One region of the Nocardia sp. CS682 genome, then DNA from elsewhere that is predicted to be linked to it. Evidence: riboswitches for the same ligand, from Rfam matches in the RefSeq annotation. Region 1 holds a riboswitch; each other region holds the start of a gene.
The links. A riboswitch is a leader RNA that binds a small molecule or an ion and turns the genes downstream of it on or off. The one in region 1 is predicted to bind S-adenosylmethionine.

Region 1 (9,869 bases):
CAGCTTAATGTCGGACTATTCGACCTATTGACAGCATGCTGTCAAATATGACAGGATACTGTCATGACCACGAAGACAGTTCACGTAGCCGTTTACGACACCTTCTCCGACTGGGAGATCGGCGCGACCACTGCGCACATCAACCGGACCACCTGGCAGCGGGAACCGGGCACCTGGCAGACCAAAACGGTTGGGCTGACCACCGATCCGATCACCACGCTCGGCGGGCTGCGCATCGTGCCGGACATGGCACTGGCCGATCTCACGCCCGCCGAGAGTTCGATGCTGATCCTGGCCGGCGCCGACACCTGGGACGGCGAGGAACTCATGCCGTTCGCTCGCAAGGCCCGCGAGTTCCTCGACGCGGGCGTTCCGGTCGCGGCGATCTGCGGTGCGACGCTCGGGCTGGCCAGGGAAGGTCTGCTCGATACGCGCAAGCACACGAGCAATGTTCGGGAATTCCTGCTCTACAGCGGCTACGCGGGGGCCGACAATTACTCGGACGAGGCCGCAGTGACCGATGGCGAGCTGATCACCGCGGGCGGCACCGCACCGTTCGAGTTCGCCCAGGCGGCGCTCGGCAAGCTCGGCGTGTACGAGCCGCACGTGCTCGACGGGTGGTACCGCTTGTACGGGCACTCCGATCCGGCGGGCTGGGCGGTGCTCGCCGAATACGAGGAGCAGCGGTCGGGCGCGCACGTCTGATGGGGCAGAATCACGCGGCGATCCGGCCGGACGGCCGGATCGCCAGGAGGTGGAAGTGACCAGGAATGAACAGGAACTGTTCGCCACGGCCGCCATCACGTCATTTCGACTGAATGGTCAGTTCCTCGCGATCGCCGAGGAACTGGCGCGCCCGGCGGGTCTCACCGCGGCCTGGTGGCAGGTGCTCGGGGCGGTGCTGGCCGAACCGCTGCCGGTGGCGGGCATCGCCCGGGAGATGGGTATCACCCGGCAGAGCGTGCAGCGCATCGCGGACCTGTTGGTGGACAAGGGTCTTGCCGAATACCGGCCGAACCCGGCGCACCGCCGCGCGAAGCTGGTCGCGGTCACCGACGCGGGCCTCGAAGCAGTGCGCCGGATCAATCCACAGCATGCGGTGGTGGCCAAGCGGTTGGTGGACGAGCTCGGCCTCGAACAGCTCGCGGCGACCGTGGAGATGCTCACCATGCTGTCCACCGCCTTGGACGCGATCGTCGAAGAGCAGGTTTGACATGCCCTGCCGCATGACAGAGCACAGCCCGCCGGCGCCCGCGCCCACGATCAGTCCGCGAACGGCTCCTTCGTCCGCCCGACCAGATCGGCCACGGAGTCGAGCACCATGGTCGGCCGATACGGATACGCCTCGACCGAGGCCCGCGTGGAGATACCGGTGGTGACCAGGATGGTGCGCATGCCCGCCTCCAACCCGGAGATGACGTCGGTGTCCATCCGGTCGCCGATCATCACCGTGGACTGCGAGTGCGCGCCGATCCGGCGCAGCGCCGAGCGCATCATCAGCGGGTTGGGCTTGCCGATGTAGTACGGGTCGCGGCCGGTGGCGCGGGTGATCAGCGCGGCCACCGAACCGGTCGCGGGCAGCGAGCCGTCGCGCGACGGGCCGGTCGGGTCGGGGTTGGTGGCGATGAAACTCGCGCCGCGCTCGATCAGCCGGATCGCGGTGGTGATCGCCTCGAAGGAGTAGTTGCGGGTCTCGCCGAGCACCACGTAGTCGGGGTTGCTGTCGGTGAGCACGTAGCCGATTTCGTGCAACGCGGTGGTGAGACCGGACTCGCCGACCACGTAGGCGGTGCCGTTGGGTCGCTGCTCGTCCAGGAAGGTGGCGGTGGCCAGCGCGGAGGTCCAGATCGCCGTCTCGGGGATGTCGAGGCCGGTGTGGCGCAGCCTGGCCTGCAGGTCGCGCGGGGTGCGGATCGAGTTGTTGGTCAGCACCAGGAACGGGGTCTCGTTGGCGCGCAGCTCGGCGAGGAACTCGTCGGCGCCGGGCACCAGTTGGTCCTCGTGCACCAGCACACCGTCCATGTCGGTCAGATAGGACAGGATCGGTTCGTCAGTCACCAGACAATTGTCCGCTATCAGAGAGGTTCCGGGGGGAGGTCCGTGTCGATGCGACCCTTCGCACACTGGCGGGCGCCGACCACGGGCCGGAAACGGCTATGTGCGCGCGTCGGACCGGGCGCATACGATCGCCGAAGGCGGGAAGGTCCGTAACCTCGTTGCGGTTGCAGCGAGACATGACCGCAGCGTGTCGGCGGTCGACAAGGGTGCGGGAATGCCCGCACCGCAGGTGTGCAGCGAAGCGACAGGAGTGGCGCACATGGGTGAGCTCAAGCTCGGATACAAGGCCTCGGCCGAACAGTTCGGGCCGCGGGAACTAGTGGAGATCGCGGTGCTGGCCGAGGAACACGGCCTCGACAGTGCCACGGTGAGCGACCATTTCCAGCCGTGGCGGCACAAGGGCGGGCACGCGCCGTTCTCGCTGGCCTGGATGGCCGCGGTCGGCGAGCGCACCGAGCGGATCCAGCTCGGCACCTCGGTGCTCACCCCCACCTTCCGGTACAACCCGGCCGTGATCGCACAGGCCTTCGCCACCATGGGTTGTCTGTATCCCGACCGGATCATGCTCGGTGTCGGCACCGGCGAGGCGCTCAACGAGATCGCCACCGGGTACAAGGGTGACTGGCCGGAGTTCAAGGAGCGTTTCGCACGGCTGCGCGAGGCGGTCGAGCTCATGCGCGCGCTGTGGACGGGCGACCGCGTGGACTTCGCGGGCGAGTACTACAACACCGTCGGCGCGTCGATCTACGACGTGCCCAAGGGCGGCATCCCGATCTACGTGGCGGCGGGCGGACCGCTGGTCGCGCGTTATGCGGGCCGCGCGGGTGACGGTTTCATCTGCACCTCCGGCAAGGGCATGGAGCTCTACACCGAGAAGCTGATGCCCGCGGTCGCCGAGGGCGCCGCCAAGGCGGGCCGCACCGTCGAGGACATCGACCGGATGATCGAGATCAAGATCTCCTACGACACCGATCCCGAACTGGCACTGGAGAACACCCGCTTCTGGGCCCCGCTGAGCCTGACGCCGGAGCAGAAGCACAGCATCACCGACCCGATCGAGATGGAGGCCGCCGCCGACGCCCTCCCGATCGAGCAGATCGCCAAGCGCTGGATCGTCGCCAGCGACCCCGACCAGGCCGTCGACCTCATCAAGCCCTACCTCGACGCCGGCCTGAACCACCTGGTGTTCCACGCCCCCGGCCACGACCAGCGCCGCTTCCTCGACCTCTTCCAGCGCGACCTGGCCCCTCGCCTGCGCGCCCTGGCCTGATCGACAGCGAAGGCTCCACCCGTCGCAGCGGCGGGTGGAGCCTTCGTCGTTCGTTGCTAGCCGAGGGCGTGGTCGAGGTCGGCGAGGAGGTCTTCGACGTCCTCCAGGCCGACGGAGATGCGGACCACGCCGTCGGAGAGGCCGATGGTGGCCCGGCCTTCGGGGCCCATGGCGCGGTGGGTTGTGGTGGCGGGGTGGGTGATCAGGGATTTGGCATCGCCGAGGTTGTTGGAGATGTCCACAATGCGCAGGCGGTTGAGCACTTCGAAGGCGCGCTTCTTGGCCTCGTGGGCGGGCGCGTTCAGCTCGAAGGTGACCACGGTGCCGCCCGCACTCATCTGGCCGGTGGCCAGGTCGTGCTGCGGATGTGACTCCAGGAAGGGGTATTTCACCCAGCTGACGGCCTTGTTGGTCTCCAGGAAGCGGGCGATGCGCAGGGCCGACTCGGTCGAGTGGCGCACGCGCAGCGGCATCGTCTCCAAACCCTTGAGCAGCGTCCACGCGTTGAACGGGCTCAGCGCCGGACCGGTATGGCGCATCAGCGTTTTCACCGGACCCTCGATGTAGTCCTTGGCGCCGAGGATGGCGCCGCCGAGCACCCGGCCTTGACCGTCGATGTGCTTGGTGCCCGAGTAGACGACGACATCGGCACCCAGTTCGAAACCGCGCTGCAGCAGCGGGGTGGCGAAGACGTTGTCCAGCACCACCTTCGCGCCCGCGGCGTGCGCGAGCTCGGTGACCCGGCGCACGTCTACCAGGGTCTGCATCGGGTTGGCCGGTGTCTCGAAGAACACCGCCTGGGTGGGCACCGACAGCGCCTGCTCCCACTGGTCCAGATCCTCGCCGTCGACGAAGACGGTCTCCACGCCCCAGCGCGGCAGGATCTCGTTGCACACCACGAAGCAGGACCCGAACAGGCTGCGTGCGGCCACCAGCCGATCACCGGCGCCGAGCAGCGCGCCCAAAGCGGTGAATACCGCCGACATTCCGCTCGCGGTCGCGAAACACGCTTCGGCGCCGTCGAGCAGCCGCATCCGCTCCTCGAACATGGCGACCGTCGGATTGCCGTAGCGGGAGTAGACGAAATGCTCGACGTCACCGGTGAACGCGGCCTCGGCGGCCTCCGCGCTCTCGTAGACGAAACCGGAGGTCAGGTACAGCGCCTCGGAGGTTTCCTCGAAACCGGAGCGCCGCAAACCCCCGCGCACACCGAGCGTCGCGGGACCGACCCCTTCGGGAAGCGGCTTGTGGAAAGCACCACCTGTGATCACGACTGCCTCCCTACGACCCACTGCCCCCTGACGACACCGCTGCGCGACCACGCGTCGAGCGAACAGCAGCTACTCATGACTGCCGCCACGGCAAGCCGAGGGCGCGCCAGCCGCTGCCGCCCCGATGTCCGTTCGCGTCGACCGGGCCTTCGAAACCCTCGAGCACGTTGTAGGAGGTGCCGAAACCGGCCTGCGTCGCGGCGATGGCCGCGCCGATGGAGCGCTGCCCGGAGCGACAGAGGAAGATCACCGGCGCCGCCCGGTCGTGCCCGTCCAGCGCCTTGACCAGCTGCTCGGTGAACTCGCCGTTGCGCGTCCCGGTCGAGTCGACCCACTCGATCAGTACCGTCGGGCGCTCGATCGAACTGGTGTCGGGCACGCCGACGAACTTCCATTCGGCCTCGGTGCGCACGTCGACCAGGACGGCTTCGGGGTTGTCTCGCAACAGTTCCCAGGCCTGCTGGGGAGTGATGTCACCGGCATAACTCATCTGGACCCTCCTAGAATCCGCACTTGCCGCGCTCGGGTTTGACGCGCGGCCAGGTCGTCACCCGGAGCACCCCACCGCGGAGGAGGGTTGCCGACCAGTATTGCCGGGGCTTGACACTGGTTCTCATGACCTTCTGCTGAGATTGCCTCGACAGGGGTCACCCTGTCAAACGGCTGCTCACGGTATGAGAATGCTCAATTACAGACCAGCCATTTGTCGCCGGATCGGGTCAGATTCCAGGTCGAGGTGGCCTCGTCGCCGTCGACCTTGGTGGTGACCGTCGCCATCGCGCGATCGCCGTCCACCTTCGGATCGACGAGTTTCGTGATTTCCACGGTCTTTCCGCCGCCGGAGCGCCCGGCCAGCGGGGAGCGTTTCGGGTCGAAGCCCGGGCAGCCCGTGCCTGGTGGGGGCACCAGATCGGTGCTGTTGGAGCCCTCGACGAAGCCGCGCACCGCGGCGGCGATCCGGTCGGATTCTGTGACATTTTTCTCAGCGGGCGACAGCACCCCGCCGATCACGATCCCGGCGAGCACGAGCACCGCGATGACGGCGGCCGCGATGAACGGTGCGACGGAACGCTTGTCGGTCTGATCGACCTTGATGACTTCGTCCTCCGCAGGCTGCTGCTCTTTGCTCATACGAGCATGATCCCTGGTCGGCGGGCCTATCCGGCGCTCACCCCCACCGCGCGCAGCCAGGCCTTGCGAAGCCCGCCGCATTGCAGGGGAATCAGCGCCGCGAGATCGGGTAAGCCGGACAGAACGGATCGCGCGGCATCCGTTCAGTTCACGCACCGGCGGCGGCCGCCTTCGCCACCACCGATAGAATCGCGAGACTGCGGCCTGCTGTCATAGCCGCGACCGGAATGGCCACGAGCCGACAACTCCGGTGTCCGCATCGTCAGGTGCAACCAGCCAGCGCGTAACTTAGCCTAGGCTAAGGAAGACGCCGTATTTGTTTCTCAACCAAAAGGGTGCGCGTAAAAGATGACCGAACAGAGTGCAGCGACTCGCCCGCTCCGCATCGCCATCGTTGGCGCCGGACCCGCGGGGATCTACGCCGCCGACGCCCTGATGAAGTCCGATGCCGAGGTCAGCATCGACCTGTTCGAGCGCATGCCCGCGCCGTTCGGGCTCATCCGCTACGGCGTCGCGCCGGACCACCCGCGCATCAAGGGCATCATCACCGCCCTGCACAAGGTCCTCGACAAGCCGCAGGTGCGCCTGCTCGGCAACATCGACTACGGCACCGACATCACCCTCGACGACCTGCGCACGTTCTACGACGCGGTCATCTTCTCCACCGGCGCCAACGCCGACCGCGCGCTCGGCATCCCCGGCATCGGGCTGGACGGCTCCTACGGTGCGGCGGACTTCGTGTCCTGGTACGACGGGCACCCGGACGTGCCGCGCACCTGGCCGCTGGACGCGGAGAAGGTCGCCGTGCTCGGCGTCGGCAATGTCGCGCTCGACGTGGCCCGGGTGCTGGCCAAGACCGGCGACGAGCTGCTGCCGACCGAGATCCCGCCGAACGTCTACGCGGGCCTCAAGGCCAACAAGGCGCTCGAGGTGCACGTGTTCGGCCGCCGTGGCCCGGCGCAGGCCAAGTTCACCCCGCTGGAACTGCGCGAACTGGATCATTCGCCGACCATCGAGGTCATCGTCGACCCCGAGGACATCGACTACGACGAGGGCTCCGAGGCCGCGCGCAGGCACTCCAAGCAGGTCGACATGATCGCGAACACGCTCGAGCAGTGGGCCATTCGCGACGTCGGCAACCGGCCGCACAAGCTGTTCCTGCACTTCTTCGAGTCGCCGGCCGAGATCCTCGGCGACGAGGAGGGCAAGGTCGTCGGCCTGCGCACCGAGCGCACCCAGCTCGACGGCACCGGCAACGTCAAGGGCACCGGCGTGTTCAAGGAATGGGACGTGCAGGCGGTCTACCGGGCCGTCGGTTACCTGTCGCAGAACCTGACCAACCTGCCGTTCGACGACCAGGCGGGCACCGTGCCCAACGAGGCGGGCCGGGTGATCGCCGACGAGAACGCCGACGGCGCCGACCGCTACGTCCCGGCCACCTACGTCACCGGCTGGATCAAGCGCGGCCCGGTCGGCCTCATCGGCCACACCAAGGGCGACGCCAACGAGACCGTGGCCTGCCTGCTCGACGACAGCGCGAACTTCACCCCGGCCGAGCGGCCGGAGCTGGACGCGGTCACCGAGTTCCTGGAGGGCAAGGGCATTCCGTTCACCACCTGGCAGGGCTGGTACCGCCTGGACGCGCACGAGCGCTCGCTCGGCGAGCCCGAGGGTCGCGAGCGCGTCAAGGTGGTCGAGCGGGAAGACATGCTGCGCGCCAGCGAGCCGCACAAGGTCTGACCCGACGCGCTTGTTGGGTCCGTAACAGCGGAACGACGCGTCCTGAGGCATTCTGTACAGGTGTTCGATGCCCATTTCCACATCTTCGATCCGCGGTTCCCGCGGTTCGAGAACGAGGGCTACCTGCCCGGCCACTTCACCATCGCCGACTATCGAAAGCGCATGTCGCGCTTCGACGTCGGCGGCGGTGCCGTGGTCAGCGGGTCGTTCCAGGGCACCGATCAGACGTATCTGAAGGCAGCCCTCGCCGAGCTGGGCGAGGGCTGGGTCGGCGTCACCCGCCTCGATCTGGACGCCACCGACGACGAGATCCTCGAGCTGGACCGCATCGGCGTGCGCGGGCTGCGGTTCAACCTCAAACGCGCCGCCGCCGACATCACCGGCATGACCTTGCAGGCGCTACGCGCGCACGAGCTGGTCGGCTGGCACGTCGAGGTCTACATCGACGGTCAGATGCTCGCCTCGTTGCAGCCGGTCATCTCCAAGCTGCCGGTCTTCGCCATCGACCATCTCGGCATGTCCGAGGAGGGCCTGCCGTTCCTGCTCGATCTGGTCGATCGCGGCGCCAGGGTCAAGGCGACCGGTTTCGGCCGTGTCTCGATGAACGTCGCCGACACGCTGCGCCGCATCCACGCGGTCAATCCCGAGGCGCTGATGTTCGGCACCGACCTGCCGGGTACCCGCGCGGGACGCCCCTTCCGCGACTCCGACGTCGACCTCATCTGCGATGTGGTCGGCACCGACATGTTCGCCGTCCTGGAGGACAACGCCCGCGCCTTCTATCGGCTGCCCGCCCGGGTCCGCGCTCTGCCCGCCGACCCGGCGCCCACGCTGCCGCTGTACACCGCCGAACAACCCACGTTGCCGATCCGCCGCGACAGTCTCCCCAAACCCGAAGCGGTGGACACCATTCCGTTGCCCATCATCGAGTAGCGCTGGTAGACAACACGACTCGATGCAGGAAGACCTGCTCGGGGTGAACTAGGTGGCGATCGCGCCGACCACCCAGATGCCGGTGGCGAGCAGGGCACCCAGGAGTTCGATGAGCATGGACAGGCCGACGCCCTTGAGCGCGTGCACCGTTGCCTGCCAGGCTTGCTGCCCGACGCGCAGGCGGTGCAGCTCGGAGAGGTAGACGCCGAGCACGAAGCCGACGAACAAGCCGACCACCGGGATCACGAAGAAGCCGATGATGCCGAGGACCGCGCCGAGCACCAGGGAGCGGTTGGCCACGCCCGCGTCCTTCATCTTCCGGCCCGGCCAGGTGTACTTGATGACGCCGGACAGGACGAGCAGAGCCGCGCTGACGGCGAAGACAGTCCAGGCCGTCGCGCCGCCGGTCACGAAGGCCCACACCGCGATCGCGCCGAAGATCAGAATGACGCCGGGCAGGATCGGGATGATGATGCCCAACAGACCGACGAGAACGACCAGGCCGACGATGACCTCACCCGCAGCACTCATGATCGTGCCTCGCTGGGCTCCCGCATGACTCCACCTCACCGCGCAGGCTCGCCGGACGCTCCCGCGAATAGTGCGCTGCTGGGATTGTGTCGTACCGGGTGAGCCGGTGCACGGCGGACGCCGCGTGGACATCGTAAGTGGACCGGCATTCCCGGACCGCGCCTCGACCGTGCGGGGCCGGACGGGAGGGCGTCCGGCGCAGGCGCAGCGTTATTGTCATACTGTCAATACACCCTCCGGGCCCCTTCCGGAGGAGCGCCGGGACGCCGTGCGCTGGATCAACGACGAACCGAGGTAGGGCGTGAGCACTCCATCCACCGCCGTCAAGGGCCCGCTCGCGGGCATCAGGGTCATCGAGCTGGCCGGGATCGGGCCGGGGCCGCATGCCGCGTTGCTGCTGGCCGATCTGGGCGCCGACGTGGTGCGGATCCAGCGGGCCGGCCAGATACCCGGCGGATTCGACCGGCCGCAGCAGCGCGGGCGCACCATCGTCGAGGCCAATCTGAAGGATCCGGCCGACGTCGAGAAGGTGCTCGGGCTGATCGAGAAGGCGGACGTGCTCATCGAGGGCTTCCGGCCCGGGGTGACCGAGCGGATGGGCCTCGGCCCGGATGAGGCGCTCGCGCGCAATCCGCGACTGGTCTACGGGCGGATGACCGGCTGGGGCCAAGAAGGCCCGCTGGCCGATCGCGCCGGGCACGACATCAACTACATCTCCATCACCGGTGTGCTGCACGCCATCGGCCGCAAGGGTGAGCGCCCGGTGCCGCCGCTGAACATGGTCGGCGACTTCGGCGGCGGCTCGATGTTCCTGGTGTTCGGCCTGCTCGCCGCGCTCGTCGAACGGCAGAGCTCCGGCAAGGGGCAGGTCGTCGACGCCGCGATGGTCGATGGCGCACTTGCTCTTTCGCACATGATCTGGGGTATGCGCGGGT
Region 2 (9,869 bases), 1.7 Mb from region 1:
CCTCGGCGCCCTGCGCGCTGTTCTCGAACCGGTGGTCCAGCTCGTCCTCGGTGCGATAGGTCAGATGCGCGATCCGCCGGGCGATGCCCATGCCGGTCATCGGCGCGCGGTCGGTGTCGTGGTAATCGCCGCCCTGCCAGTCCGGATCGGCCTTGATCGCGGCGATCTGGGTGGTCTGCGTGCCGATCTGGTCCGCGGTGGCGCGGGCGCCGACGGCCAGCACCAGTGCGGCGCCGACCCGATCCGGTGCGCCGACCATCCACTCCAGTACACGCATGCCGCCCATCGACCCGCCGACGACGGCGGCCAGCCGCGCGATGCCGAGCCGATCCAGCAGCGCCGCCTCGGCGGCCACCTGGTCCCGGATGGAGATCTCCGGAAACCTGGAGCCCCAAGGCTTTCCGTCGGGCGCCAGCGTCGAGGGCCCGGTGCTGCCCTTGCAGCCGCCGAGCACGTTCGTCGCGACGACACACCACTCGTCGGTGTCGAGCGGACAGCCGGGGCCGACCATCCCGTCCCACCAGCCGGGCAGCGGATGGATGTCGTCCGGGTGCCCGACCACGTGCGAGTCGCCGGTCAGCGCGTGCTCGACCAGCACCACGTTGTCCAGTGTGGGGGACAGCTCACCCCAGCGCTGCACGGCCAGATGCACCTGCGGAATGACCGCACCGCTCTCCAGCCGTACGTCGCCGATGGGGATGATGCCGAGCCGCCCGTCCGGGGGCGGCAGGGCCACCCCGGACGAACGGGCCACACTCGGTTCGGTACTCACCTTCACGTCGCCGCCGCCGCGAAACCGGCGCGCAGATCGGTCAGGATGTCGTCGATCCCTTCGATCCCCACCGCCAAGCGGACCAGGCCCGGAGTGACCCCGGCGAGCAGTTGCTCTTCGGGCGTCAGCTGCGAATGTGTGGTCGACGCGGGGTGAATCACGAGGGAGCGCACATCTCCGATGTTAGCCACATGGCTGTGCAGGACTAATCCGTCCACGAACTTCTTGCCCGCATCGACACCGCCGCGCAGTTCGAAGGCGACGATCGCACCGGGGCCCTTCGGCGCCAGCTGCTTACCGCGTTCGTACCAGGGCGAGGAGGGCAGACCGGCGTAGATGACCTTCTCGACGTCCGGATGGGTGCTCAGGAATTCGGCCACCGCCTTGGCATTGGCGACGTGCCGCTCGATGCGCAGGCTCAGCGTCTCGATGCCCTGGCTGATCAGGAACGCGTTGAACGGCGAGACCGCCGAGCCGAGGTCGCGCAGCAGTTGCACGCGCGCCTTGAGCGCGAACGCGGGCGCGCCGAGATCGGCGAACACCGCACCGTGGTAGCTGGGGTCCGGGGTGGTGAAGCCGGGGAAGCGCGGCTGACCCTGCGCGTCGGTCACCGTCCAGTCGAAGGTGCCGCCGTCGACGATCACACCCGCCACCGCGGCGCCGTGCCCGCCGAGGTATTTGGTCGCCGAGTGCACGACGATGTCGGCCCCGTGTGTCAGCGGCTGGATCAGGTAGGGGGTGGCCACCGTGTTGTCGACGATCAGTGGCAGCCCGGCCTGGTGCGCGACGGCGGCGATACCGGGAATGTCGAAGACGGCGCTGCTCGGGTTGGCGATGGTCTCGCCGTAGAACGCCTTGGTGTTCGGCCGGATCGCCGCGCGCCACTGGTCCAGGTCGTCGGGGTCCTCGACGAAGGACACCTCGATGCCGAGCTTGGGCAGCGAGTAGTGGAAGAGGTTGTAGGTGCCGCCGTAGAGGTGCGGGCTGGACACGATGTGGTCGCCGGCCGAGGCCAGGTTCAGGATGGCGAACGTCTCCGCGGCCTGTCCGGAGGCCAGCAGCAGTGCGGCGACACCGCCCTCGAGCGCGGCGACGCGCTGCTCCACCACGTCCTGGGTGGGGTTCATGATCCGGGTGTAGATGTTGCCCGGCTCGGCGAGGCCGAACAGCGCGGCGGCGTGCTCGGTATCGCGGAAGGCGTAGGAGGTGGTCTGGTAGATGGGCAGGGCCCTGGCACCGGTGGTGCTGTCGGGGGCCTGTCCCGCGTGCACCTGTTTGGTCTCGAAAGACCACTGCGCGGTCGGGTCGAGGTCGGCCGCGGGCACGGTGGAATCACTCATGAGCTTTGCTCCAAAGAAAAGGTTGTTCGCCAGAACTAACGGGTTATCGGGGCAACGGCGAAGTACAACAACACATTTCGGGAACCTCCTGGAAAGCGCGCTTGCTCTCGACCTTCGAGAGCCCGGTCATCACCCGGAGCACCCCACCGCTGCTGGAGGGTTGCCGTCCAGCGAGCCGGGGCTTCGCGCTGGCACTCATGACCTGACGGCATCATAACCGGCGCTCGATCGGCGACCGAAATCCGGCGCCGAACTCAGCGGGTCGCGCCGGGCCGCGCGCCGCCGCACACGCGCGTGAACTCGTCGAAGGCGGTGGTGAAGGAGTCGCGGCCGGCCGCGGCGGCGGCCTGCGGATTGTCGTAGTCGAACATGCTCTCGCCGCACTCCATCGCGAGATGGCCGATGAGCTGCCAGGCGCCGAGGATCAGCCGCACCGGCAGCGCGTCGGGGGTGCTGTCGAGTCGTTCGGCGACCACCGCGGCGATCGCGACGTTCTTGCTGTCGGCGTACTCGAGGCTGCGCGCGCTGACCGACGGGCTGCCGCGCATGATCCGCTGCATCTGCTGGAACTGCCGGAACGAGACCGGTCCCTCGGCGGACTCGTTCGCGGCGTGGTCGATCACCCGTAGGAATGCCTCCCGGATCGACTCCAGTTCGTTGCCGGTGACGGGAAGTGTGCGCAGGGTCTCCGCGACCGTCTCACCGAAGTCCTGGAACGGACCGAGGACGATGTCCTCTTTGCTGTCGAAGTATCGGTTGATCGTGCGCGGCGAGACGTCGGCGGCGTTGGCGATCTGCTCGACCGTCGTCGCGTCGAATCCCTGTGCGTCGCACAGGTTCAGTGCGACCTCAATGATGCGCAACCTGGTCTTCTGCTTCTTGCGCTCCCGGAGACCGGGATGGGCGTTCGGCCCTGCGGTCGAGGGGGCAGCCGGGGGCTCCGCTGCGGTACTCGCGCTCGTCGGCGTCGGTGACTCGAGCATGTTCACACCCTATCGCAACCTAGTGTTTTCGTGTCTTTAACCGTCAAATGTCGGACTGCGACATTTTTCGCTTGACGCCAAATGTCGTCGGATGCCAGGATAGCCACACAGTTTCTAAGGATGAGGAGACCACGGTGACCGAGACTGCGAAAGCGGTAGAAGTACCGGACAAACAAGGGGGTTCCGCCCGCTGGTTCGCTCTCGCGGCAATCGCGTTGGCCCAGCTCATGGTGGTTCTCGACGCCACCATCGTGACCATCTCGCTGCCGTTCGCGCAGCACGATCTCGGCATCAGCGACGGCAACAAGCAGTGGATGCTGACCGCTTACACGCTGATCTTCGGCGGCCTGCTGCTGCTCGGCGGCCGGCTCGCCGACTACCTGGGGCGACGCCGGATCTTCATCATCGGTCTGGTCGGTTTCGCCGCCGCGTCGGCACTTGCCGGTCTGGCGCAGAACGGCGCCGAGATGTTCGCCGGGCGCGCACTACAGGGTGCGTTCGCGGCCTTGCTCGCGCCCGCCGCGTTGTCGTTGCTGTCGGTGACCTTCACCGAACCCGGTGAGCGCGCAACGGCATTCGGCGTGTTCGCGGGTATCTCCGCGGGTGGCGCCGCGCTCGGCCTGATCGCGGGCGGCGCGCTCACCGAGTACGCCTCCTGGCGCTGGTGCCTGCTGGTGAACACCCCGATCGCGCTGCTCGCCCTGCTCGGCGCGCTGGCGTGGGTGGTCAAGGATGTGCCGACGCCGCGCACCGGCGGCTACGACGTGCCCGGCGCGGTCACCGTGACGCTCGGTCTGATCGCGATCGTGTACGGCTTCAGCCGCGCCGCCGACGACGGCTGGCTGGCGGGCAGCACCCTCGGCCTGCTCGTCGCCGGGACCGCGCTGCTGATCGCCTTCGTGGTGATCGAACGGCGCTCGGCCAATCCGCTGCTACCGCTGCATATTCCGGGTGAGATCAACCGGGGTGGCGCGTTCCTCGCCGCGCTGCTCGTACCGATCGCCATGTTCGCGATGTTCCTGTTCCTCAGCTACTACTTCCAGATCACGCTGGGTTACTCGTCGCTGAAGGCGGGCTTCGCCTTCCTGCCCTTCCCGGCAGGCATCGCGATCTCCGCGGGTATCACCAGCGCGCTGCTGCCCAAGATCGGCCCGCGGCCGCTGATGGTGGCCGGTGCGGTGCTCGGCGTGCTCGGTCTGGTGTGGCTGGCTCAGCTGGACTTCGGCGACGGCTTCGCGACGAGCGTGCTGCCCGCCCAGGTGCTGATCGCACTCGGCATGGGCCCGCTGTTCGTCGGCATGCAGACGGTCGCGCTGCATCAGGTGGAGGAAGAGGACTCGGGCGTGGCCAGTGCGCTGCTGAACGCGGCGCAGCAGGTCGGTGGCGCGGTCGGCACGGCGCTGCTGACCACCATCTCGGTGCAGACGGCCAAGACCTACGCCGAGAATCACCCGACGATCGACAACCTGGTCGCCCGCGCCTCGATCCACAGCTACGACGTGGCGTTCTATGTCGGTGCGGGCTTCTTCCTCGCCGCCGTGCCGGTTATCGCGCTGATGATCCGGGACCGGCCGGAGAACCTGATCGAAGGTTCTGAGGAGGGTGCACGCCCGGTGCACGTCGGCGTCTGATCGACGCGACCACCCCGCGGTCCGCGTGTCGCCTGCCCGGCGGTGCGCGGACCGTGTGCATCCGGCGCGGCGACCTGCGAATTGCGCAATGACCTACCTGTCAGTAAGTTCGTGGGGTTTCTCACTCGGGGGGCTGCCCGCACACCGCGATCATCGGCAGCAGTACGCTTGTCTTGTTTGCACCACACGTCTCGCGGACAACGCGGGGCATATACGTTGTCTGTTGGAACAGCTGGGGTCCGCTCACAAGCGTGTTCACCTGGCCGTGCAATGAGGGCACCATCCTAGGAGGACACGAAGATCCATGTCCAAAATCAAGGTTGAAGGTACCGTCGTCGAACTCGACGGCGACGAGATGACCCGGATCATCTGGCAGTTCATCAAGGACAAGCTGATCCATCCGTATCTCGATGTGAATCTCGAGTACTACGACTTGGGCATCGAGTACCGGGACAAGACAGACGACCAGGTCACTGTCGACGCGGCCGAGGCGATCAAGCGCCACGGGGTCGGCGTCAAGTGCGCGACCATCACCCCGGACGAGGCCCGCGTCAAGGAATTCGGCCTGAAGAAGATGTGGCGGTCGCCCAACGGCACCATCCGCAACATCCTCGGCGGCACCATCTTCCGCGCGCCGATCATCATCTCCAACGTGCCGCGCCTGGTCCCCGGATGGACCAAGCCGATCATCATCGGCAGGCACGCGTTCGGCGACCAGTACCGCGCCACCGATTTCAAGGTGTACCAAGCGGGCACGGTCACCCTGACCTTCACGCCGGAGGACGGCAGCGAGCCGATCCAGCACGAGGTCGTGAAGATGCCCGAGGACGGCGGCGTCGTCATGGGCATGTACAACTTCAAGAACTCGATCATCGATTTCGCGCGGGCCTCGTTCAACTACGGCCTGCAGCAGAACTATCCGGTGTACCTCTCGACGAAGAACACCATCCTCAAGGCCTACGACGGCATGTTCAAGGACACGTTCCAGGACGTGTTCGATGCCGAGTTCAAGACCCAGTTCGACGCGGCGGGCCTGACCTACGAGCACCGCCTCATCGACGACATGGTCGCCTCCTCCATGAAGTGGGAGGGCGGTTACGTCTGGGCCTGTAAGAACTACGACGGTGACGTGCAGTCCGACACCGTGGCGCAGGGCTTCGGCTCGCTCGGCCTGATGACCTCGGTGCTGCTGACCCCGGACGGCAAGACCTGTGAGGCGGAGGCCGCGCACGGCACCGTCACCCGGCACTACCGTCAGCACCAGCAGGGCAAGCCGACCTCGACCAACCCGATCGCGTCGATCTTCGCCTGGACGCGCGGGCTCGAGCACCGCGGCAAGCTGGACAACACCCCCGAGGTGATCGGCTTCGCGCAGACCCTCGAGGATGTCGTCATCAAGACCGTCGAAGGCGGCCAGATGACCAAGGACCTGGCCTCGCTCGTCGGCGGCGACCAGGGCTACCTGAGCACCGAGGAGTTCCTCGGCGCGCTCGACGCGAACCTGGCTCGCGCACTGCGTTGAGTCGGTGAACAAACCCGGCGCTGGAACTGATGCCGGCGCCGGGGGATGAGCTCCTCCGCCCAAGCCGAGTCGGTTGGGCAAGCTGTGCTGAATGACGGGCACCCGCACCACTTGGTGGTACGGGTGCCCGGATTGTTTCTAGGTGCGGGCCGGACTGTCGAGCAGCAGCGGAACGACCCGCGTCAGGCTGTCCGGACCGAGGCCGTGCTCGACGCCCGCATCGAACCAGCGCAGCAGCGGATCCAGCAGGTCGGTCGGTAGGTCCTGCTCGCGGTTCGTCGCCAGCAGCATGCGCAGAATGAATTGATGATTCTCGACACTGGCCATGGTCGGCGGGAACACGCCGTCGTCGATCTGGGCGGCGAGCGCGGGCAGCGTGTCGATGACCGAGTGCAGCCACGGCACCAGTAGTGCACCGGTGGGGTCCGCCGCGTTCCGGTTCGCGCGGCGCAGCATGGCCGCGGCTTGGAAGAAGCCACCGAACAGGCCGTACATGCCTGCCAGTATCGCGAGGTCGTGCACGGCGGCCAGCCCGACCTCCGCCCCGAGGTGTTTGGCCGTGCCCAGCTCGGCGATCACCGCGTGATGGTCGGCCGAGGCTTCGGGGGAGCCGCTGTAGATGATCGTCGAATCCGGCGTGCCCATCGTCTCCTCCATGCCGAGGATCGAGCCGTCCAGGAAGCGCCCGCCTTGTTCAGCGATCCAGGCTTCGAGGTCGCGCGCCTCCGACGGGCGTCCCGTCGACAGATTCACTATGGTGCGGCTCGCTATTGCTTCCGATGTGGTGTGCAAAAGCGTGGCCGCGATCGCGGTCTCGGGCACCGAGATGACGATCAGTTCCCCGGCCTTCAGCGCCTCGGCGAGCGAACCCACCCGGACCGCACCGAGCCCATCCAGGTGCGGTGCCCGATCGGGGCTGCGATTCCACACCGTGACGGGGTGGCCGTTGCGTAGAAAGACCTGGGCGGTCGCCGCGCCCATGCGGCCGAGACCGAGCACGGTCACCGGTGTGTGGTCGCTGGTCATGATTCCTCCGTCGATGTCGTGCGTGCTGATGAAGTGGGCGCCCGCAGACCAGTTTTCAAGCTGGTGCCGCCGGGGTGTGAGTGGCAGGACCGACCACAATCGAACGTTTCCTGCCATAAGCTGGCGGCCATGACCGGTCATGTCGTCGCGATCGCCGTCACGCCGGGGGCGCTGCATCCCTGGGACCTCTATGAACTCGGCGTGATCGCCGCGATCTTCGGCACCCCGCACCCCGACCTCGCCGATCCCTGGTACGAACTGCGGGTCTGCTCGGTGCTGCCCGCCGCGGCCGAGTCGGCGATCGGCGGCGGCGCCTATCTGCGGGCCGAGTACGGCCCGGACGAACTGCTGCGCGCCGACACCGTGTTCGTGCCCTCGATCGCCTACGACTGCGTCACCGGTGACCGCCCGGTGCCGCCGGAACTGCTCGACGGGCTCCGCGCGGCGCATCGCGGGGGAGCGCGGATGGTCGCCCTGTGCAACGGCATGTTCGCGCTGGCCGCGGCGGGCCTGCTGGACGGGCGCCGGGTCACCGCGCACTGGGAGCACGCGCCGATCCTGGCCCGCCGTCACCCGGCCGTGCAGGTCGACGGCACGGCGCTCTACGTCGATGACGGCGACATCCTCACCAGCGGCGGAATGACCGCGGCCGTGGACCTTTCGCTGCACCTGGTGCGCCGCGACTTCGGCGCCGCCGTCGCCAACCGGCTGGCCCGCCGTCTGGTGACCCCGCCGCGACGGTCGGGCGACCAGGCGCAGTTCGTGGATCTGTCCGTGCAGGCCCGCGCCGAGGCCGACCTCGGACCGGCGCTCGAATGGGCCATCGCCCGTCTCGATCAGCCGCTCACCGTCGAAGCGCTCGCGGCCCGCGCCACCATGAGTCCACGCACCTTTCACCGGCGCATGCGCCAGTCCATCGGGGTCACGCCGAAACAGTGGTTGCTGACCCAGCGGCTGGCCCGTGCGCAGGCGTTGCTGGAGTCCACCGACTTCGGCATCGAGCGGATCGGCAGGCTGTGCGGTTTCGGCACCGCCGCGAATCTGCGCCGCCACTTCGCGACCGTCGTCGGTGTCACGCCCGCCGAGTATCGGCGCACTTTCGAGCAGCGCGAGTCGCCTGCCGCCTGAGCCGAATGGCTCGACGGCGGAAGCGAATCCGATGACGCTGCCCACATCCGGTCCGTCGGCCGCCGGAGCCGTGCTGGGCACGTCATTGTTTCCGAATGGAATTTGCCAGGTCGTGCCGCGATAGCTGTCCCTATTGCGCGGTTTTACATTCTGACCTGCACGTTTTCTTTACGGCGGCGTGTCTCACCTCACGTTTACTCGGGAAGCGAAACCGCCTGCGGAGGCGTTTCATGGATACGTGACCACTCCCCTCGCCGCCCAGGCCCCCGCACGCCCCGAAGCCGCGCGGACGACTTGGCATCTGCCTGCCATGCTCGCGCTGGCGCTCGGCGGGTTCGGTATCGGCACAACAGAATTCGTCACCATGGGTTTGCTGCCGGACATCGCGCGCGCCATGAATGTCTCCGAGCCGACCGCGGGGCACGCGGTGTCGGCCTACGCGCTCGGCGTGGTGATCGGCGCGCCGGTGCTCGCCGCCCTGTGCGCGCGGGTGTCCCGCAAGAAGCTGCTCATCGCCCTGATGGTGGCGTTCACGCTGGGCAACGTGGCGACCGTGCTCGCGCCGACCTTCCACACCCTGGTGCTCGCCCGGTTCGTTTCCGGGCTGCCGCACGGCGCCTATTTCGGGGTGGCCTCGCTGGCCGCCGCCACGCTCGCCCCGGTGGGGCAGCGCGCCAAAGCGGTTGCCGCGGTTATGCTCGGGTTGAGCGCCGCCAATGTCGTCGGCGTTCCCGCCGCGACCTGGCTCGGCCAGCACCTCGGCTGGCGCGACGCCTATGTGGTGGTCGCGGTCATCGGGCTGGCGACGGTAGCCGCCCTGATCAGATATGTCCCGGAGCTCACCGGCATCACCATGACCAACCCGGTCACCGAACTCGGCGCGCTGCGTCGTCCCCAGGTGCTGCTGACCCTGCTGGTCGGCGCGATCGGCTTCGGCGGCATGTTCGCCGTCTACACCTACATCACCACCACGCTCACCGGCGTCGCCGGGATGTCCGCCGCGCTGGTGCCGGTGGTGCTGATGCTGTTCGGCGTGGGCATGGTGGTCGGCAATATCGTCGGCGGCGTGCTCGCCGACCGCGGCGTCGACCGGGCCATCTACGCCTCGATGATCGGCATGGCCGTCATCCTCGCCGTATTCGTTGCGGCGGCGCACAACCCGTACACCGCCGCGATCGGCGCGTTCCTGGTCGGCGCGACCGGCGCGTCCCTGGCACCCGGGCTGCAGACCCGGCTGATGGACGTGGCGCACGAGGCACAGACCCTGGCCGCCGCGCTGAACCACGCCGCGTTGAACATCGCCAATGCCGCGGGAGCGTGGCTCGGCGGGGCCGTGATCGCCGCCGGACTCGGCTACACCGCGCCCGCCATGGTCGGGGCCGGCCTCGCCGTGGTCGGTGTACTGCTGTTCGCGATCACCGTCGCGGTGGCCCGTCGGGACGCTCGGCTGGTCGCGGCCGCCGCGCT
Region 3 (9,869 bases), 930 kb from region 1:
AGCGACATCAGCCCGCCGGCGCCGACGCCCTGCACGGCGCGGAAGGCCGCCAGCTGGTACATCGACTGCGACATCGTGCACAGCAGCGAGCCGACGATGAAGATCGCGATCGCGAGCATGAAGAACTGCTTGCGGCCGAACATGTCGGACAACTTGCCGTACAGCGGCGTCGCCAGCGTCGCGGTGATCAGATAGGCGGTGGTCGCCCACGCCTGCATCGAGTAGCCGTTGAGGTCGTCGGCGATGGTGCGGATCGCGGTGGACACGATCGTCTGGTCCAGTGCGGCCAGCAGCATCCCGAGCATCAAGCCGCTCAGGATCACCAGGATCTGGCGATGGGTGAACTCGGGCGGCGATTCCACCTTCTCAGCTGTTGTCACGTGTGTCGTTCTCCGTCCCGGTAAAGGTCTCGTCCCAGTTGCGGCGCATCGCGGCGATCATGTCGGGCCTGGTGCGCTCGAAGTCGTCCACGAACTGTTCGAGCAGTCCGGCGAAGTCGGCCCTGGCCTGTGGCGTCCATTCGGCCATCACCCTGGTCAGGTTCTCGTTGCGACGCCTGCGGATCTCTTCGGCGACGGCCCGGCCGCGCTCGGTGACGACGAGCACCGTGGCTCTGCCGTCCGCCGGGTCGGCCTGCCGCTCGACCAATTTCTTGCCGACGAGCTGGGCGACCTGACGGCTGACCGTCGAGGCGTCCGAGTGCAGCGCGCCGGCGAGCGCGCCCGATCGCATCGGTCCGTCACAGCACAACCGGATCAGCGCGCCGAAGGCGGCCGGGTCCAGTCCATCCTTGGTCCACGTGCTCAGCTGGGCCGCGGTGCGGTCGCGAATTCGCTGCAATCGGGTGAGTTGCATCGCGATCGTGTCGATCGTCCGGTCGTCCACACCTCATCCTTGCTTGCATCAATCAATTAGTTGCGCAATGCAAGTATGCGGACGACCCTCCTACTGGGGCAAGCGATATACGGCGCTTTACTCGCCCTTGAACTCCGGTGCCCGCTTCTCGAACACCGCCTTGATCGCCTCGGTGAGGTCCTGCGACGGCAGGAACGCGGAGTTCCACGCGGACACATAGCGCAGCCCGGCGGCCACCTCGTCCTTGCGCCGCTGATCCAGCACGTCCTTCACACCCTGCACCACCAGTGGCGGGTTCACCGCGATCTCGCGTGCCGTGGCGTGTGCGGCGTCCAGTGCCGCGTCCTGATCCGCGAATACCTCGTTGACCAGGCCGATCTTCTCCGCCCGCGCCGCGTCGATGTCCTTGCCGGTGTAGGCGAGCTCGCGCAGCTGGCCCTCGCCGATGATGCCCGGCAGCCGTTGCAGCGAACCGATGTCGGCGACGATGGCGACCTTCGCCTCGCGCAGACTGAACTTCGCGTCCGCGCTCGCGTAGCGGATGTCCACCGCGGCGATCAGGTCCAGTCCGCCGCCGATGCACCAGCCGGAGATGGCCGCGATCACCGGCTTGCGGCAGTCCGCCACCGCGGTCACCGCACCCTGCATCTTGCGCAGCTCCACCAGGAACTCGGTGCGCGGGGCGGCCAGCGCCCGATCGGCCATCAGCGGGCCGAACATGCCGCTCATCGCGGGCAGGTCGAGGCCGTAGGAGAAGTGCTTGCCCGAACCGGTGAGCACGATCGCGCGCACCTCCGGGTCGGCGTCGAGCGCCTGGAAGATCTCCGGCAGCTCCCGCCAGAAATCCGGGCCCATCGCATTGCCCTTGCCGGGACCCGTCAACGTCACCTGCGCGACGTGGTCCTTCGTTTCAACGGTGAAAGCCTGCCAGTCAGTCATTTGTACAGCGTATCGAGGAGAGTGCGACCGAGTACTTCGCATCCCGGAAATGGCGTGGACCAGTGCCTTGCCTGTCCGCACGCCGCGCTGTCCACAGCGCGCGTTCGGCAAGCGCCGTTTCGCGGCCCGCGCAGCCGGCGGTTGTGTAAAACCTGCGCAAAATTGGTGCGGCGCACTGATTCCCCGTTCGCCGTCGGGCGGATCATGAATCGTGTCAGCAAACCTCATTACTGGATTCGGAGGCCATCATGCTGATGCATCAGGGAATCGGCCTCGAGCGGTTCAACCAAATCTCGCGTGCCCGTGCGATACACGCGCTGTTCGACTGCTGCTGCAACGTCACCTGGGCCGCCACCCTCGCCGATGCGCGGCCCTATCCGAACAGGGACGCGCTGCTGGCCATGGCCGATGTGGAGTTACTCGCGCTGTCCCAGGACGATCTGGATCGGGCACTCGAAGCAGTTGTGCACGAACAGGTCTCGGGCGGCAGTATGGCCGAGCTCGCGCAGATCACCCAGGCGCGCATCACCCGGATGCTCGGGCCGAGCGAGGGCTATCCGGAATACTGACGCATTCGCCGAGTAGCCCGGCGCACCACCCGCAATCGCTCTACTCTGGTGGCATGCGCAGGTCGACATTGCCACCGATCGCCTGCCGAGTCGCGGACACCCTCATCGCCCGAGGCCATCACGGTGTCATCGTGACCCAGCCGGCCCCCACCCCCACCGTTGCGGATGCCGCGCGCACGCTCGGCGTCGACGTGGGCGCCATCACCAGCTCGCTGGTCTTCCTGCTGGACGAGGATCCGGTGCTGCTCCTGGTTTCCGGCGCGCACGAGGTAGACCTCGAGTCCACCGGAAAACGCCTGGAGGGCACCCTGACTCACGCCCCCGCCGACATGATCCGCCAGGTAACCGGCCAGCCGATCGGCGGCGTAGCCCCGGTAGGCCACCCCACCAACCTGCCCACCTGGGTAGACACCGCCCTCTCGAACCACCGCGAGGTCTGGGCCGCGGGCGGCCACCCGAACACGGTGTTCCGCACCTCTTTCCACGAACTGGTCCGGATAACCGCAGGCCTACCGATAGACGTCGATTAACGAAGCCCCGGAGTCAACCAGCCTTTCACCCCCGATCCCACTGATCTCGCAAGTACATGGGCAACTCACCGGGCACGGGCTAACTCCCACACCTCGATCCCGCCGGTTGCCAACGTCACTTGCGTCGGCACCTAGCTCTGGCCTGAATACGCGGAGAGGCGGACAGCGTAGGTTCGAGGGGTGACCGAAGCTGAACGGCCCGCCACGGATTTCCAGATCCCTGATGATCTGAGCGGGATTACTGCCGAGCAATTCCGCGCATCCATGCGCCACTATCCGGCGGGTGTCACCGTCGTCACACTGAACTCGCCGAAGGGCCCGATCGGTTTCACCGCGACCTCCTTCGCCTCGCTGTCGCTGGCACCGCCGCTGGTTTCCTTCAATATCGCGCACACCTCGTCGAGCCTCGCCGCGCTGCTCGACGCCGACTCGGTCGTCATCCATTTCCTCGGCGAACACCAGCACCACCTGGCCCAGCGTTTCGCCCGCACCGCCGAGGACCGCTTCAGCGACCGCTCCCTCTGGACCACCCTCGACACCGGCGAACCGGTCCTGCACGGCACCCCCATCTGGCTGCGCGCGACCATCCACCAGCTCATCCCGCTGGGTGACCACACCCTCGTCGTGGGTCTGGTGACCCGGGTGCACGACAACACCAACGAAACCCCCGCCGCCGCTCCCCTGCTCTACTACAACGGCCGCTACCACCGGCCCACCAAACTCGGCGACTGAGCTAAGTTTTCGACCATGGCCATCCGGCGTAGTGCCGGGCGGCCACTTTGCACGACTACCCGGTAAGGCAGGGAGCGGCGCCGGTCGGGGCCTGGGACGTGAACGGGCGGGTCTCCGGAGTGGGGTTCCAGAGGTTGTTGGTGGTGGCGTAGTTCCAGCTCGGGCCTTGTTGGACGAGCGTGGCTACGGCTTCGATGAGGCGGTCGACGTGGGCCGCCGTGGTGCCGAGGCCGATGCTGGCGCGGAGGGCGCCGTCGAGGTCGAGGCGGGCGAGCAGCGGGTGCGCGCAGAAGCGGCCGTCGCGGACGCCGATGCCGTGTTCGGCGGACAGATAAGCGGCGACGTGGCCCGGGACGAAACCGTCCAGGGTGAAGGCGACGATGCCGACGGTGTCGGGGGCGTCGGTCCAGATGCGCAGCAGGTTGACGCCGGGGATCGCGGCGAGACCGTCGCGCAGCCGGTCGGCGAGGTGGTGTTCGTGGGCGGCGAGGGTTTCCGCATCGATCTCACAGAGCGCGTCACAGGCGGCGGCGAGGGCGGCGGCCCCGAGCACGTTGGGCGAACCGCCCTCGTGGCGCTGCGGCGCGTGCGCCCATTCGGTGCCCGCGGTGGTGACCTCGCGGACCGCGCCACCACCGGCGAGGTACGGCTCGGCGTTGTCGAGCCAGTCGCGGCGGCCGACGAGCACGCCCGCGCCGAACGGCGCGTACAGCTTGTGGCCGGAGCAGGCGAGGTAGTCGATGCCGGTGTCACGCAAACTGATTCGCCGGTGCGGCGCGAGCTGGGCGGCATCGACGAGGATGCGGGCGCCGCACTGGTGGGCGACGGTGGCCAGCCGCTCCAGCGGCAGCACCTCGCCGGTGACATTGGACGCGCCGGTCACCGCGAGCAGCGCGGCGGGCTTGCTGCACAGCTCGGCGACCAGCCTGCCGATGGTCTCCTCGACGGTGGCCCCGGCCTGCACGACGCGGCGGCCGTGCTTGGTCCAGGGCAGGAAGTTCGCGTGGTGCTCGATATCGAGCACCACAGTGTCGCCGGGCACGCAGGACGCGAGCAGGTTCAGCGAGTCGGTGGTGTTGCGGGTGAAGACCACCACCTGGTCGTCGGCCGCGTCGAGGAACCGGGTGACCGAACCGCGGGCCGCCTCGTAGCACTCGGTGGAGATCCGCGACGCGTAGCCCGCGCCGCGGTGCACGCTCGCGTAGAACGGCAGCAGCTGCTGCACCCGGTCGGTGACCTGCGCCAATGCGGGCGCGCTCGCGGCGTAGTCGAAGTTGGCGTAGGTGGTCGTCCCGCCTTGGACGAGCGGCACCTGGAGATCGTCGCCGGAAACCCGGGCAAGGGGGGCACAGTTCTGGGTTACCACAGCAGTCATCACGAAAATCCCATCGGCTCCGGGACCCGCAATCAGGAGATTCGTCGAGTCCGCGCTTGCCGCGCCCGGTCGGGCGTCGGCCTGGTCGTCACCCGGAGCACCCCACCGCGGAGGAGGGTTGCCGACCAGCAAGCCGGGGCTGAACGCTGGTACTCATGACCTGACCAGAGATTGGCAGATGAGAACCCGAGCTGTCAAGACCAACGGCCGGGTGGGCGCGGCGGCGGAAATGCGTTGCCAATCCGGCGGCATTGGGGTCACATCATTGGGTGTCGCTTTCCCTGCTGCTGAGCTTTATCGGTCTGTGCGTGCTGCTGTCGATCACGCCGGGCCCGGACTCGTTCCTGGTGCTGCGGTTTTCGCTGGTGGACGCGCGACCCGGGATCGCCGCGGCGATCGGGTCGGCACTCGGCGGGATCTTGTGGGCGGTCGTGGTCGCGGCCGGCGTCGCGGCGCTGCTGGAGCAGTCGGCGACCGCGTATCGAGCGCTCAAGGTGATCGGCGGAATCTACTTGGTGTACTTGGGGATTCGCGCGTTGATCGATCAGCGGCGGCAGCGCAGGGCCGCGCGGGCAGCCGACGGCGTCGGGGTTCTGGCGGACAATGCGGCGGGCACCCGGACATCGGTTCGCTCAGCGTTCACCGCGGGGGTCGTCTCGTGCATGTTCAACCCGAAGGTCGGCCTGTTCTATCTCGCGGTGCTGCCTCAGTTCCTCACCGAGGTCACCTTCGTCAACACCCTCGCCCTCGGTGCCATCGAATCGGTGATCGCCGCGGTAGAGATGGTGCTCTTGGCCTTGGTCGCCTCCCGCGCGGTCGCGCTGCTGCGCCGCCCGAAGATCCGGGAGCGGCTCGAACAGGCCAGCGCCGCCATTCTCACCGCCCTCGGCGTGGGTACCGCCGCCTCCGCGGCCTGACCGCTGCGGCGCGAAACGCGCTGAGCTGCAAGATCACCAGCGGGATGAGGGGAATCACAGCGGCGCGTGCGGGGCGGCCCAGCGACCGCCCGGCGAACCCACCGGGTAACCCGCCCACCAGGCGTTGCTTCGGCGCGTCCGACGGAAATCGCCACGACCTGCAACAACCTCGCCCACTACCGCCAGCGCGGCAACCGCGGCGGTGAACAACAAACGTCGACAACCCCGAGTACCGTGGACAACTGGTCACCATGGTGTTTGCCCATTGGTAACCCAGCTATGACACAACAACACCAGGGAAGTGCGAGGCAGGTCGAATGGGAGGTGGGCAGGGCGTCATGCTCCAGCCACAGGTTGACGCGACGGTACACCCGCTACTACGGACCGCGCACACGCCACCGGCCCGCACCCTCGTCGACATCCTGACCGCTACCGCACTGACCCATCCCGACGCACCCGCCATCGATGACGGCGACACGGTGCTCACCTATCTCGAACTCGTGGTGGAGATCGAGAAGACGATGGCCCGCCTCGCCACCGCGGGCGTGCGCCCGGGCGACCGGGTCGGCGTGCGGATGCCGTCGGGCTCGCGCGAGCTCTACCTCACCATCCTCGCCGTCCTGTACGCGGGCGCCGCCTACGTGCCGGTCGACGCCGACGACCCGGACGAGCGCGCCCAGCTGGTCTTCGGCGAGGCACAGGTCACCGCGATCGTCACCGCGGCGGGTATCGAGACGACACCGGCGGGAATCCGTGCGGCAGCGGACAATCCGGCCGACGCCGCCACGAGCACCCTGCCCACCCCCGCCGACGACGCCTGGATCATCTTCACCTCCGGCTCCACCGGAACACCGAAAGGTGTTGCGGTGACCCACCGTAACGCCGCCGCGTTCGTGGACGCCGAGGCCAGGCTCTTCCTGCCGGACGCCCCGATCGGCCCCGGCGACCGCGTGCTCGCCGGACTCTCGGTCGCCTTCGACGCCTCCTGTGAGGAGATGTGGCTGGCCTGGCGCAACGGCGCCTGCCTCGTCCCCGCCCCGCGCGACCTGGTCCGCACCGGCGCCGATCTCGGACCGTGGTTGGTGCGCCGGGAGATCAGCATCGTCTCCACCGTGCCGACGCTGGCCGCGACCTGGCCCGCCGAGGCGCTGGACGCGGTGCGGTTGTTGATCTTCGGCGGTGAGGCCGTACCGCCCGAACTCGCCGAACGCCTTGCCGGCAATGGCGATACGGAGCGCGAGGTCTGGAATACCTACGGCCCCACCGAGGCCACGGTGGTCGCCTGCGCCGCGCTGCTCGACGGCGAGTGGCCCATCCGGATCGGGCTGCCGCTCGACGGCTGGGATCTCGTGGTGATCGACGCGGCCGGAAACCCGGTGGGCGAGGGCGAGTCCGGCGAACTGGTGATCGGCGGCGTCGGCCTGGCCCGCTACCTCGATCCCGCGAAGGACGCCGAGAAGTACGCGCCGCTGCCCTCGGTCGGCTGGGATCGCGCCTACCGCAGCGGCGACCTGGTCCGCAACGACAGCGCGGGCCTGGTCTTCCTCGGCCGCGCCGACGATCAGATCAAGCTCGGTGGCCGCCGTATCGAGCTCGGCGAGATCGACAACGCGCTGCAACACCTGCCCGGTGTCACCGGTGCCGCCGCCGCGATCCGGACAACCAAGGCGGGCAACAAGATCCTGGTCGGTTACCTCACCGGCCCTGGTCCTGATTTCGATCTCAAAGCGGCCAGAACTCAACTGGCCGAACACCTTCCGGCTCCCCTGGTGCCGCGGCTCGCGGTCGTCGACGAACTGCCGACCCGCACCTCGGGCAAGGTCGACCGCAACGCGCTGCCCTGGCCGCTGCCCAACAGCGCCGACGACGAGTCGGACAACGATCTCACCGGTACCGCGCAGTGGGTTGCCGGACTGTGGGATTCGATCCTCGGCGGCGAGGTGCTCGACCTCGACGCCGACTTCTTCGACCTCGGCGGCGGCTCGCTGGCCGCGGCCCAGCTGGTGACCGCGCTGCGTGCCCGTTATCCCCAGATCACCGTCGCCGACCTGTACGACCATCCGCGCCTCGGCGCGCTGGTGGAACTGCTTGAGCAGAGCACCCCGGCCGTCGCCGTCGAGGAACGCGTGGTGCGCCCGACACCGCGGCGCGCGCAGTGGACCCAGGTGCTGGCCACCATCCCGCTCACCACGCTCACCGGCCTGCAGTGGCTCACCTGGCTGGCCATCGTCGGCAATATCGCGGCCTGGTCCGGCTCGCTGCCGTGGCTGCCGCAGCTGTCCTGGTGGTGGACGCTGGTGGCGTTCCTGCTCTTCATCTCCCCGCCCGGCCGGATGGGGATCTGCGTGGTCGGCGCCCGCCTGCTGCTGCGCGGGGTCGAACCCGGACGGCATCCGCGCGGCGGCTCAGTGCACCTGCGGCTGTGGGCCGCGGTACGCCTGTCCGAGGCCAGCGGCGCCGAAAACCTTTCCGGCGCACCGTGGATGGTGCCGTTCGCGCGGGCGCTCGGCGCCAAGATCGGCAAGGGCGTCGACCTGCACACGCTGCCGCCGGTGACCGGCATGCTCGAACTCGGCGACGGGTGCAGCGTGGAACCCGAGGTCGACCTGTCCGGCTATTGGATCGACGGCGACGTCGTCCACATCGGCCCGGTGACCGTCGGCGCGGGCGCGGTGGTCGGCTCGCGATCGATTTTGTTGCCCGGCACCAGGATCGGTAAGAACGCCGAAGTCGCGCCTGGCTCCGCCGTTTCCGGCAAGGTCAAGGCCGAGCAGGAGTGGGCGGGCTCGCCCGCCGCGAAAATCGGTAAGGCACATCATCGCTGGCCCGCGCACACGCCCGATCGCGCGGCGCACTGGGTGGCAATCTTCGGCGTCACCTCGATGGCGCTGGCCGCGGTGCCCATCCTCGGCCTCGGCGCCGGTGGCCTGTTCATCGCCTGGTTCATCCGCGACACCCGCACCCTCGCGGGCGGTTTGGGTCGCGCCTTCGCGATCCTGCCGGTCGCGACGCTGCTCAGCCTGGCGGTGTACGCGGCGATCACCATCATCGCGGTGCGGCTGCTCAGCTTCCGGCTGCGCGAGGGCTATCACCCGGTGCGCAGCCGCACCGGCTGGCAGGTGTGGTCCACCGAGCGCCTGCTCGATTCGGCGCGCACCTTCCTGTTCCCGCTGTACGCGAGCCTGCTCACGCCGATCTGGCTGCGGCTGCTCGGCGCGAACATCGGCAAGGGCGTCGAGGCGTCGACGGTGCTGCTGCTGCCCAAATTCACCACGGTCGCCGACGGCGCGTTCCTGGCCGATGACACCATGATCGCCAGCTACGAGCTCGGCGGCGGCTGGCTGCGCATCGGCGAGGCGAAGGTCGGCAAGCGCGCGTTCCTCGGCAACTCCGGCATGACCGCGCCGGGGCGGCGAGTACCGAAAAACGGTCTGGTCGCGGTCCTTTCGGCCGCGCCGTCCAAGTCGAAGGCGGGCTCCTCCTGGCTGGGCAGTCCGCCGGTGCGGCTGCGCCGCGCCCCGGAGAGCTCCGACACCGCACGCACCTTCGATCCGCCGCCGAAGCTGCGGATCGCCCGCGCCATCGTCGAAACCTGCCGCCTGTTCCCGGTACTGGTGACCTTCGCGATCGGACTCGGCGTGCTGTTCACCCTCGCCTGGCTCGCCCGCACCCTCGGTCATCTGCCGACCGCCCTGCTCAGCGGGCTGGTGCTACTGGCCGCGGGCGCGGTGGCCGGGGCCAGCTCGGTGGCCGCGAAGTGGCTGCTGATCGGGCGGATTCGTGCCGAGGAGCATCCGCTGTGGAGTTCGTTCGTGTGGCGCAACGAGGTGTCCGACACCTTCGTGGAAACCGTTGCGGCGCCGTGGTTCGCGCGCGCCGCGACGGGTACCCCGGTGCTGAACCTGTGGCTTCGTGGGCTCGGTGCCCGGATCGGCCGCGGGGTATGGTGCGA

Region 2: another riboswitch for S-adenosylmethionine. It lies ahead of DMB37_RS26070 (bifunctional o-acetylhomoserine/o-acetylserine sulfhydrylase); the one in region 1 lies ahead of DMB37_RS18735 (rhodanese-like domain-containing protein).
Region 3: another riboswitch for S-adenosylmethionine. It lies ahead of DMB37_RS22955 (aminotransferase class V-fold PLP-dependent enzyme); the one in region 1 lies ahead of DMB37_RS18735 (rhodanese-like domain-containing protein).

Annotation. Positions count from the first base shown of each region.
Region 1 covers NZ_CP029710.1:4,153,480-4,163,348, forward strand. The annotation lists gene DMB37_RS18710 (type 1 glutamine amidotransferase family protein) at 64-705, shown strand; gene DMB37_RS18715 (MarR family winged helix-turn-helix transcriptional regulator) at 761-1,213, shown strand; gene DMB37_RS18720 (HAD-IIA family hydrolase) at 1,264-2,022, opposite strand; gene fgd (glucose-6-phosphate dehydrogenase (coenzyme-F420)) at 2,318-3,328, shown strand; gene DMB37_RS18730 (O-succinylhomoserine sulfhydrylase) at 3,385-4,599, opposite strand; gene DMB37_RS18735 (rhodanese-like domain-containing protein) at 4,673-5,089, opposite strand; SAM riboswitch class IV at 5,104-5,220, opposite strand; gene DMB37_RS18740 (hypothetical protein) at 5,284-5,730, opposite strand; gene DMB37_RS18745 (FAD-dependent oxidoreductase) at 6,079-7,470, shown strand; gene DMB37_RS18750 (amidohydrolase) at 7,531-8,403, shown strand; gene DMB37_RS18755 (DUF456 domain-containing protein) at 8,452-8,934, opposite strand; gene DMB37_RS18760 (CaiB/BaiF CoA-transferase family protein) at 9,236-9,869, shown strand, end outside.
Region 2 covers NZ_CP029710.1:5,811,166-5,821,034, forward strand. The annotation lists gene DMB37_RS26065 (homoserine O-acetyltransferase) at 1-736, opposite strand, end outside; gene DMB37_RS26070 (bifunctional o-acetylhomoserine/o-acetylserine sulfhydrylase) at 775-2,112, opposite strand; SAM riboswitch class IV at 2,205-2,315, opposite strand; gene DMB37_RS26075 (TetR family transcriptional regulator) at 2,367-3,095, opposite strand; gene DMB37_RS26080 (MFS transporter) at 3,230-4,726, shown strand; gene DMB37_RS26085 (NADP-dependent isocitrate dehydrogenase) at 5,031-6,248, shown strand; gene DMB37_RS26090 (NAD(P)-dependent oxidoreductase) at 6,387-7,274, opposite strand; gene DMB37_RS26095 (helix-turn-helix domain-containing protein) at 7,404-8,402, shown strand; gene DMB37_RS26100 (MFS transporter) at 8,713-9,869, shown strand, end outside.
Region 3 covers NZ_CP029710.1:5,086,124-5,095,992, reverse strand. The annotation lists gene DMB37_RS22985 (MDR family MFS transporter) at 1-380, opposite strand, end outside; gene DMB37_RS22980 (MarR family winged helix-turn-helix transcriptional regulator) at 367-885, opposite strand; gene DMB37_RS22975 (crotonase/enoyl-CoA hydratase family protein) at 973-1,794, opposite strand; gene DMB37_RS22970 (2-oxo-4-hydroxy-4-carboxy-5-ureidoimidazoline decarboxylase) at 2,043-2,363, shown strand; gene DMB37_RS22965 (YbaK/EbsC family protein) at 2,417-2,893, shown strand; gene DMB37_RS22960 (flavin reductase family protein) at 3,074-3,625, shown strand; gene DMB37_RS22955 (aminotransferase class V-fold PLP-dependent enzyme) at 3,681-5,000, opposite strand; SAM riboswitch class IV at 5,048-5,161, opposite strand; gene DMB37_RS22950 (LysE family translocator) at 5,270-5,917, shown strand; gene DMB37_RS22945 (Pls/PosA family non-ribosomal peptide synthetase) at 6,256-9,869, shown strand, end outside.